DNA from 2 places in the Planococcus notacanthi genome. Region 2 is predicted to be linked to the other one. Evidence: riboswitches for the same ligand, from Rfam matches in the RefSeq annotation. Region 2 holds a riboswitch; the other holds the start of a gene.

Region 1 (4,589 bases), on a different contig from region 2:
TCAGGCGGCAAACTTGGCACCGATTTGCTAATCAAATGATACAGGCCATTCACCTGTTTTTGGTCCAATTGGAATGTCGGATCGCCTTTGACGACGATGGACGCTGTAGATGTCTGTTCTTCATCGGTAATCCAGACGTTTTCTTTCGGCAGCGTGATCATGACATTCGCTTCCGTCACACCATCAATCTGTTGGATCAAATACGCCAACTCGTTCTGCATCGCGTCACGCTCGACCACATCAAAATGGCGGTCGGTCATGCCGAGGCCCATGTTTTCGCTGAATATGCCGTAATTGACATTGCCGTTTTTCGGAATGCCCTCTGCAGCCAAACTGACTTTCAAGTTCGCTAAATGTTCTTTAGGCACACTGATGGTCGTGCCATCGGCTGATACTTCCACCGGAATGGTCTGTGCCTCAATTGCTGCTTTGATTTCTCCTGCTTCTGCCGCTGTTAAATTCGAGTACAATACCGAAAAATCGGAGCGGTTGCTGAGAAAAACGAAGACAATCAAAATTAACAAAGTGATTAAAAATGAGCCAATGACAGACCATTTTGTTACAGGAGAAAAACTGGCCCATGATTCACTCAACTTCGATTTATATGCCGAAAACTTTTCTTTCATCTAGTCATCATCCCGCCAGTTCGTATCATACTTGCATTCTCATAACTTCTTGGTAAGCTTCGACAACCTTGTTTCTCACTTGCATGGTCATCTGCAGCGATAAGCTGGCTTTTTGCGAAGCGATCATGACTTCGTGTATATCCTGTACTTCTCCTGTCACCAATTGATTGGTCAATTTATCTGATTCATTTTGTGCTTTGCTTACCTCTTTTAACGCATCTTTGAATATTTCTCCAAACCCTTCAACTTTGTTTTCAGGTTTTACTTTATCCAGCAATTGATTTTGAATGAAAGGCGTCTGAACTTGGCTAATTTTTTCCATGGTGCCTCCTTAATGTTCTCTATATTTTAAGATGAAGAATTTATCTTTTTTACACCGCTTCGGCCGCTTTGGGCATAGCTCCCGCAAGAAGCCAGGCAAAGAACGCCTGTCTTCTCGCTTCGCTTAGCCCCTGGACGCGTCGGCGCTAAGAAACTTATTAACTTAGAAGCCACATTAAATTTTTCACTGTTTCTATATAAGATCTGGAGCAAAACAGCGGAGACTCCCGCGGGATAGCGAGACAGCCGAGACCCTGCAGGAGCGCAGCGACGAAGCGGCTTGGCGCTCGCCCGCAGGAAAGCGGAGTTGTTTTGCAGAATATCAAAAGTGAAAGTAACTGATTTACTTACCAATCTCCAATGCTTTCATGAACATGCTTTTGGAAGCGTTCATGGCGGTGACGTTTGCTTCATATGAACGGGTTGCAGACATCAGGTCGACCATTTCTTTCAGTGGATCGACATTGGATGACCGCACATAACCATCTTCTCCCGCATCCGGATGTTCCGGATCATAGTTCATGGTGAAAGGTGTCTGGTCTTCTCTGATTTCCGATGCTTTCACACCTGATACCGCGGTATTCCCTCTATTGATCACTGACTGGAGTTGGTTGGCAAAAGGCGATGTTCCACTTTGCGACAACTCGACCGTTTTCCGGCGGTAAGGCATCCATTCCCCATCGACCAGCTCAGCGCGATTGGTGTTCGCGTTTGCGATATTGGCAGAGACAACGTCCATGCGCAACCGGTTCGCCGTCAGCCCTGAAGCACTGATGTTAAATCCATTAAATAAACTCATCTTTTTTATCTCCCTCCATTAATGACGGAGCTGAGACTGTTAAGCTTGCCGTTGACCCGCTCGGTTACCGCGTTGTACCATAACTGGTTTTTTGCCAGCTCGGCCATTTCGACATCCATGTCGACATTATTGCCATTATTGTTGTATTGAGTGGAATTATTTGCAGTAATTTCTGTCTTGGTTTTGGAAACTTCATTACTGAATGAAAGATGTCGATCATTTGTTTTATAACTTGTTAAACTTTGCTTATTCATTGCAGTATCCAAGGCCGCTTGAAAATCGACTTTTTTGCTTTTGTAGTTGGCTGTATCCACATTGGCGATGTTTGCCGAGTGAACCCGCTGCCGTAAAGTTGAAGCCGATAAAGCTTGTTCCATTGCTTCCAGTGATTTAGGGAATATATTCATCAATAAACTCCTTTTTTTAACATTTATTTAGTATATAAAAATCCACCTTTAAAAAAGGTGGATTTCTTTCAAATCTACCATTTTGATAACCCGGCTGCCCTGTACATTGTGTATTTAGGCCCGTGGCTTTGCGTCTTTATCTTTCGAATAAGTTTGCCATTGTCACAATGATTTCAAGTATTTGATTTTCAAACTCGTTATTTCGTACTATTTTCAAAAAATAATAGCAAAGTGATAGTATCATGTTTCAACATTTTTGTATATTTTTATTTAATAAAAAAAATTATCATATTTTTTCCATTTTAATAGAAAAGTCTCTATTTTTATCGACTTTTTAATGGTATGCTACGCGAGAAATACTAACTGTTGTTCAAAAAGGAGAAAAGACCATGTTTCGTGGATTATATACTGCTACATCAGGGATGATGGCGAATAATAGGCAACAACAAATATTGACAAATAACCTATCCAATGCCAATACTCCTGGATTTAAAGAAGACCAAACGGTTCTCCGCGCTTTTCCTGATCAATTGATTAAAGCGATGGAATCCGGTAAAAAAGGTACAATAGACTCACAAAATATCGGGACTTTAACTACAGGAGTATATGCTCAAGAAGGAATTCCTTCTTTTTTGCAAGGTCCGTTAAAAGAAACCGGAAATTCGACAGATTTTGCGCTTTTGGATGAACTTCTTCCTGCAAATCCAGAAACTCAACAAAAAGGTGCGCTGGTTTTTGCAGCAACATCTGAGAACGGTGAAGTACGTTACACAAAAAATGGAACCTTTGCTGTAAATCCTGAAGGCACATTAACGACTAGCGAAGGATTCCCGGTATTAGGCGAAAACCTGCAGCCGATTCAAGTCGGGTCCACTGACTTTACTGTAGCCGATAACGGCCAAGTCGTTTTGGCTGACGGTACACAAGTGGGGCGTCTATGGATTGGCCATACTGAAAATCCCGATCAACTTGTAAAAGAAGGCCAGAATTTATTGCGCTGGCAAGGAGATGCAGATCAAGCTCCTCAAAATGTTGAGGATGTTGCTCTTCTTAACAATACAGAGTCCTTCGTCAAACAAGGATTTATTGAACAGTCGAATGTCGATCTGACTCGAACGATGACAGATATGATGACGACTTACCGAGGATTCGAATCCAATCAGAAAGTGATTCAGGCATATGACCGAAGCATGGAAAAAGCCGTCAATGAAATAGGACGCGTGTAAGGAGGAAATTATCAAGTTGAATATCCAAATGAACACAGCCAGCAATACAATGAGTGAGCTGCAAAAGAAAATCGATTTGATCGGCAACAACATTGCCAACGTCAACACCAATGGCTATAAGCGCCAGGAAGCCAGTTTTTCAGATGCCCTCGTGCAATCCATTGAAAAACAAGTCGGCCAGCAAAATGAAGTCGGACGAAATACACCTTATGGGTTGCGTATCGGTGCAGGTGCGATTCTTTCACAAACAGCTGTGCGCAACGAACAAGGTTCTGTCCGGCAAACTGATCGGCCGCTTGATTTCATGATCCAAGGAGAAAACGCTTATTTCCGGGTTTCTTCTGAAGACGGAGTAGCTTATACAAAAGATGGCTCTTTCCAAGTCCAACCGGTGTTAAATTCAAATCAAGTAAGTTTGGTCACTGCCAACGGAGAAGCTGTTCTTGGGGCCAACAACCAGCCAATTGTTTTTGATGCCGATTACAAAACCCTTCAGTTGAATGGAAATGGTGCTTTGGAAATTTCCTATAACGATCCCAAACAACCGGTAGAAATCCAAATGGGCATCGCCCAAGTAAACCGGACGAATTCACTTGAAAAAATAGGCGGCAATCTTTACCGCTTGCCGGGCACCGAAGCTGAGCAAATCGCCAACGGCAATTTGCAGCTGATCAACTTGGCCCAACAAAATGACGGTTCCATCCGTATTAAGCAAGGATCGCTTGAAGCATCCAATGTGGAACTCAGCGATGAAATGACAGAATTGATTGCAACGCAGCGATTGTTCCAATCACAAGGAAGAGCCATTTCCTACGCGGATGATATGATGGGCTTGGTCAATTCGATTAAAGGATAAGGCAAAAAGAGCAGGCACCCCGCGGGGTGCCTGCTCTTTTTATCGTTTTTAAGTTATCTTAGAAAGTCCATCAAGCTCGGTTGAATTATTTTTGAAGAAGCAGCAAGGCTCGCCTGATAGACACTTTCTTCGCTGGTCAACTTAATGATGGCTTCAGCATAGTCGATATCTTCAACATTTGACAGCATCGTTTTCAATTGCAGGTTGCTGTCGAGCATCCGATTTTCTACGGCTTCCAGACGATTTTGGCGGGCGCCGTTTTCAGCAGCCGCTGTCAACAGCCGCTCCATTCCTTTATCGATCTTCTCCAAATCAATGGAAGTTCCAGCCTCTAAAGAAGCCTTCATGCTTTCC
Region 2 (4,589 bases):
GCTTCACAGACGGCTTCGAATTTGGGTTTGGTGCCGAGATTGGCATCAGTACACAAAAGCTTCATGCGCGGGGACCTATGGGCTTGCCTGCATTAACTTCGACAAAATACATCATCCGCGGCAGCGGCCAGATAAAGTAAACCATAGAAAAAAGACCGGAGGCATTTGCTTCCGGTCTTTTTTGTGTCAGGCCTGTGCTTTTGTTCGGTTATGCTTCCACATCAGGTAACGGTAGCGGACAGTGCAGCCGATGCAATAGCCCATCAATGCAACTCCTGCTGCAAGTATGACCATAATGCTGAAGGCATAAGCAACCAGTTGGATGCCTAAAGAGAAGAAAAGGAGTGACAGCCCCAGGCAAATCGTTGCAATCCATTGATTGAACAATTGCTGGTCTTTGTCTTCCTGCTGGTAGCTCGCTGACGGCTTTTTCAGAAAGCGGCGGCTAAAGTGGATGACAGGATTTTTCTTGGTGATCAATGTATAGGCTCCAACCGCAAACGGCAACAGCAAAATGGCTGGATGGAACAACAATGCTGCCAATACGGTGACGACGATGAAAGCTTGGTTTATTTGGACAAGGGGTTTGGGAATGGTCATGAACTCTCCTCCTTCAATTAAAACTTATTATACCTAGTAAATTACTAGGAACAAACCTAATTGCTCAGAAAGAGAGTCATTCGATTCGTTTTCTACATCAGCTGGGTAATGAACAATGTAGCCATGCCAAAATAGATCAATAAGGACAAGATGTCATTGATTGTCGTAATTAGCGGACCGGAAGCCACAGCCGGGTCAATATTGAATCGATAAAGAATCAAGGGAATGATTGTTCCGGCTAAGGTCCCGATAATCAAAGTCATCAGTAGCGAACCGCCGACCACAATGCCCAGCACAAAATTGCCTTGCCATACATAAGCAATCAATAAAATGAGAACAGAGCAGATGGCTCCGATGATGATGCCGACCCATAATTCCCTGATGACCAGCTGGACGGTCTGTTTAAAATTCAGCTTCTGGGAAGCCAATCCACGGACCACAACGGACAGCGACTGCGTACCCGTATTTCCGGTCATGCCGGCAATCATCGGCATAAAGAACGTCAGCGCTACAACAGTCTGAAGCGTTTCTTCGAATCGGCTGATGATGCCGCCGGAAAACAAGCCGATAAACAACAGGAGAATCAGCCAAGGCAGACGGCGATAAGCCGCAATCAAAGCAGGCGTATTAAAGTCGATTGACTTACCGGAAGCCGACAATTTTTCAATGTCTTCATTCGCTTCCTGCATGACGACATCGATGACATCGTCCACCGTGATGACCCCGGCAAGCGTATTGTCTTTTTCAACAATCGGCAACGTGACGAAATCATAGCGGCTGATCAATTGGGCGGCCTCTTCCTGGTCGGTCAGGACGTCGGCTTTGATGACGCGGTTGTACATGACTTCTTCGATTTTGTCCTCAAGGTTTCCAAGAATCAAATCCTTATAAGAAAGAACGCCAAGCAGCTTTTTGTCTTCGTCCACTACATAAAGGTAGTTGAGGTATTCCGCTAATTCGGCAAATTGCTTGATCTTATCGATAGCTTGCCGAATCGTGTAATGCCGTGGAATCCATACATAGCGGTTATTCATTAAGCGTCCCGCTGTTTCAGGTGGATACGTCATCGTATTGTGGACAAACCGGGAGTCGTCCTGATTGATCTGCGACAACAGCTCTTCAATGCGTTCCGGTTCCAAGTCGGCCAGCAACAAAGCCAAGTCGTCGTTGTCCATACGATCGAGGACCTTTGCCGATTTTTCTATACCCAACTTATGAAGAATATCAATTTGTTCATTTTTCGGAAGTTCCTGCATCAGTTCCGTCAGTTGGCGGATCGTCAAATAGAGGAGAAACTTATTGCGGTGTTTGTCCGGCAGATGCCGGTACTGGATCGCCATATCATACGGCTGGAGCTCATCCAGGATGTCCTGGAATTCAATTATTTTTCCTTCTTTCATGGCCTTGATCAACGCCAATGTAATTTCGTCTTCAAGCAATGCTACAGTCATGGGGCTCACTCCTTCTATGCGGAAAATCCAGAAACTCTATTGTTGATTATTGCCTTAAATGCATGATTTGAAAAGGGGAGAAAAAAAGATAGCAGAATTGAATTAATTGACATATAATAATGAAAATCTGAAAAGGCAAACTTCACCGAAAGGGAAGGACGCAAAGCCATGAGCCTAACCGTTGAAAAACGCAAGGTTGTCAGGTTGCCTGGGTCTCGTTCTGTGAGCCACGGCCAGCAGAATGGGAGGAATAGAGATATGAAAAAATTAATGATGGCAGGTGTGTGGTTATTGTTTATGCTGACACAAACCGGTTTTCAGGCTCAAGCGGCTGAAGTGGATGTCAAAGCCACTTGGTTGTGGAATCCGTGGATGATCTACGAAGATGAAGCGGGTACGATCGCTTTTCTCGAAAGCAAAAATGTAAACAAAGTATATGTCCAGATTGATGCGGATATTCCGGCTGGTGTATACCAGAGCTTCATCGAAAAAGCTGGAGCTGCGGGCATGGCCATTTACGCGTTGGATGGAGCGCCTGACTGGGTGGCAGCAAAAGGATTTACTAAACAGGACCGGTTGATGTCTTGGTTGTCAGCCTATCAACAAAAGGCTGCCTTGACGCAGAAGTTCGCCGGTGTCCATTTGGATGTGGAACCTTATTTATACAGCGGTTGGAACACCAATCGTGCAGCAACAGTCAAAGCTTATCAAGCCTTGCTGATGAAAGCCGTATCCAGCACAACCGCGTTGAACTTGCCTCTGGAAGCCGATCTTCCTTTCTGGTTCGACGAAATTCCATATAAAAACACTTACGGTAGTGGCATACTTGCCGAATGGGTCATCGCCAATACGCACAGTGTCACGCTTATGGCTTACCGGGACTCAGCAACCATGATAACAGAACTGGTAAGAAATGAAGTGGCCTATGGAGTGAAATACGGAAAAACGGTTGTGGTGGGAGTTGAAACAGGCCAAACCGATGAAGGTGAAGCTATCTCCTTCTATGAAGAAGGCGAGGCTTTCATGAACAATGAGTTAGCTGCTGTTTCTTCTCATTATGCCTTTTCCAAAGGCTTTGGAGGAATCGCAGTTCATGACGTGGACAGCTGGAAGACGATGGCTCCGTAAAAATTAGTCCACAACGATTTCTTTATTCTTCTAACAAGGAAACAGCAGACTCAGTTTAAATAGCTGAATCTGCTGTTTTTTTCGTAGAGTTAAATCAAGTGAAATATGTTACACTATCCATAAATTATGAAATAATAAGGTTTTTAATAGAAATATTTTACTTAGAAATGGTGGCTTCGAAAAAGGAGACTGGTAAATGATTGAGCTATTTATGTGGGTGGTTTTGGGTTTATTGGGAATTCAATTGCTGATTCTAGCTTTGCTGATCGGTTGGAAAAGAAGGAATTTAGCCGATGAAAGAGTGATAGAAGAAACATTAGCTACGTTACGGCCACAATTCCGAGAATATATAGAAGGCACTAGGGAAATGGAACCTGCGTTGCCGCCCGGAAAAAAACATCGTTTTAAATTGATGGAAACGATGCTGGATGAGTTTTCAGCTGAAGATTTTTCGGAAATGCAGTTTTTGAAAATTCACAGGCTAGCGGAAAAGTATTTGGCAGAGCCTTACCGCCTTATTTTGAAAAAAGGCCAATGGGCAGAGCGTGTCAATGCGCTGTATTTTATTGAAGACTTCCGGCTTTTTTCGTTGAAAGAAGATGTCTATCAGCATTTCCTGAGAATCAATAAGCGTGACGAAGAGTATCGCCAGTGCATCCGCGTCTGCGCTACACTGCAGGAAGCTCGGCTGATGGATGTCGCTATTGAAAACAAGAGCTTGTCATTCGGAATGATCAAAGAATTGCTGCACCGGCTGGAAGATGATTTATTGAAGGTGACAGCGGAACGGATGCAGGCTAAAGAGGATATTTCCGAGAACATGCTTAATGCCTTTATTACATTCAGTGGGGAACGCCGGATGGCCCTGTTATTTCCTTTTGTCGAACAGAAGTTGCGCGATGAACGAAAGGAAGTGCGTCTGAAAGCCATGAGCAGCCTATGCCATTACGGAGAAATGGCGGATCCGTCAATTCTTTTGGAATTTTATGATTCAGAGCATTGGCAGGAACGGATGTATGCGGCAAAACTGACGGGTGCCTGCCGTTTTGAGCAGTACAAACAAAACCTGGTTGATCTGCTGTCGGATAATGTCTGGTGGGTCCGCTTTGCAGGTGCTGAGAATATAAAAGTCTTTCAAGGCGGCAATGCCATCCTTGAGCAGGTCTCAATCGAACACACGGATGCCTATGCACGAGATATTGCCAAACATATGCTGACAAGAGAAGGCGGGGAGCTCGCATGAGTGGAACTGGAATTACAGTAGTCATTGAAATCATTTCCTGGGCAATAATAGCTTATATGTTGGCTGCCGGCGCGATTTACTTGATTCTTTTCTTTGTCGCTAGCCCAAAGATAAGCAAAGAGAAGAAATTGAACCGCCAGGAGCAGATAGAAGAACTGTCGATCAAT

Evidence for each region. Region 2 has a riboswitch for cyclic di-GMP ahead of QMA01_RS07945 (amidase). Riboswitches for the same ligand answer to the same signal wherever they lie in the genome.
Region 1: linked by a shared signal. The riboswitch ahead of flgB (flagellar basal body rod protein FlgB) and the one ahead of QMA01_RS07945 (amidase) in region 2 are both predicted to bind cyclic di-GMP.

What each region holds. Positions count from the first base shown of each region.
Region 1 is NZ_JASDCQ010000003.1:32,994-37,582, reverse strand. It holds gene fliF (flagellar basal-body MS-ring/collar protein FliF) at 1-626, opposite strand, end outside; gene fliE (flagellar hook-basal body complex protein FliE) at 652-948, opposite strand; gene flgC (flagellar basal body rod protein FlgC) at 1,291-1,746, opposite strand; gene flgB (flagellar basal body rod protein FlgB) at 1,752-2,153, opposite strand; cyclic di-GMP riboswitch class I at 2,235-2,321, opposite strand; gene QMA01_RS11355 (flagellar hook-basal body protein) at 2,543-3,379, shown strand; gene QMA01_RS11350 (flagellar hook-basal body protein) at 3,396-4,235, shown strand; gene flgL (flagellar hook-associated protein FlgL) at 4,289-4,589, opposite strand, start outside.
Region 2 is NZ_JASDCQ010000002.1:107,147-111,735, forward strand. It holds gene QMA01_RS07930 (glutamate-5-semialdehyde dehydrogenase) at 1-140, shown strand, start outside; gene QMA01_RS07935 (DUF4395 domain-containing protein) at 187-600, opposite strand; gene mgtE (magnesium transporter) at 693-2,051, opposite strand; cyclic di-GMP riboswitch class I at 2,176-2,263, shown strand; gene QMA01_RS07945 (amidase) at 2,310-3,179, shown strand; gene QMA01_RS07950 (HEAT repeat domain-containing protein) at 3,376-4,422, shown strand; gene QMA01_RS07955 (glycosyltransferase family 2 protein) at 4,419-4,589, shown strand, end outside.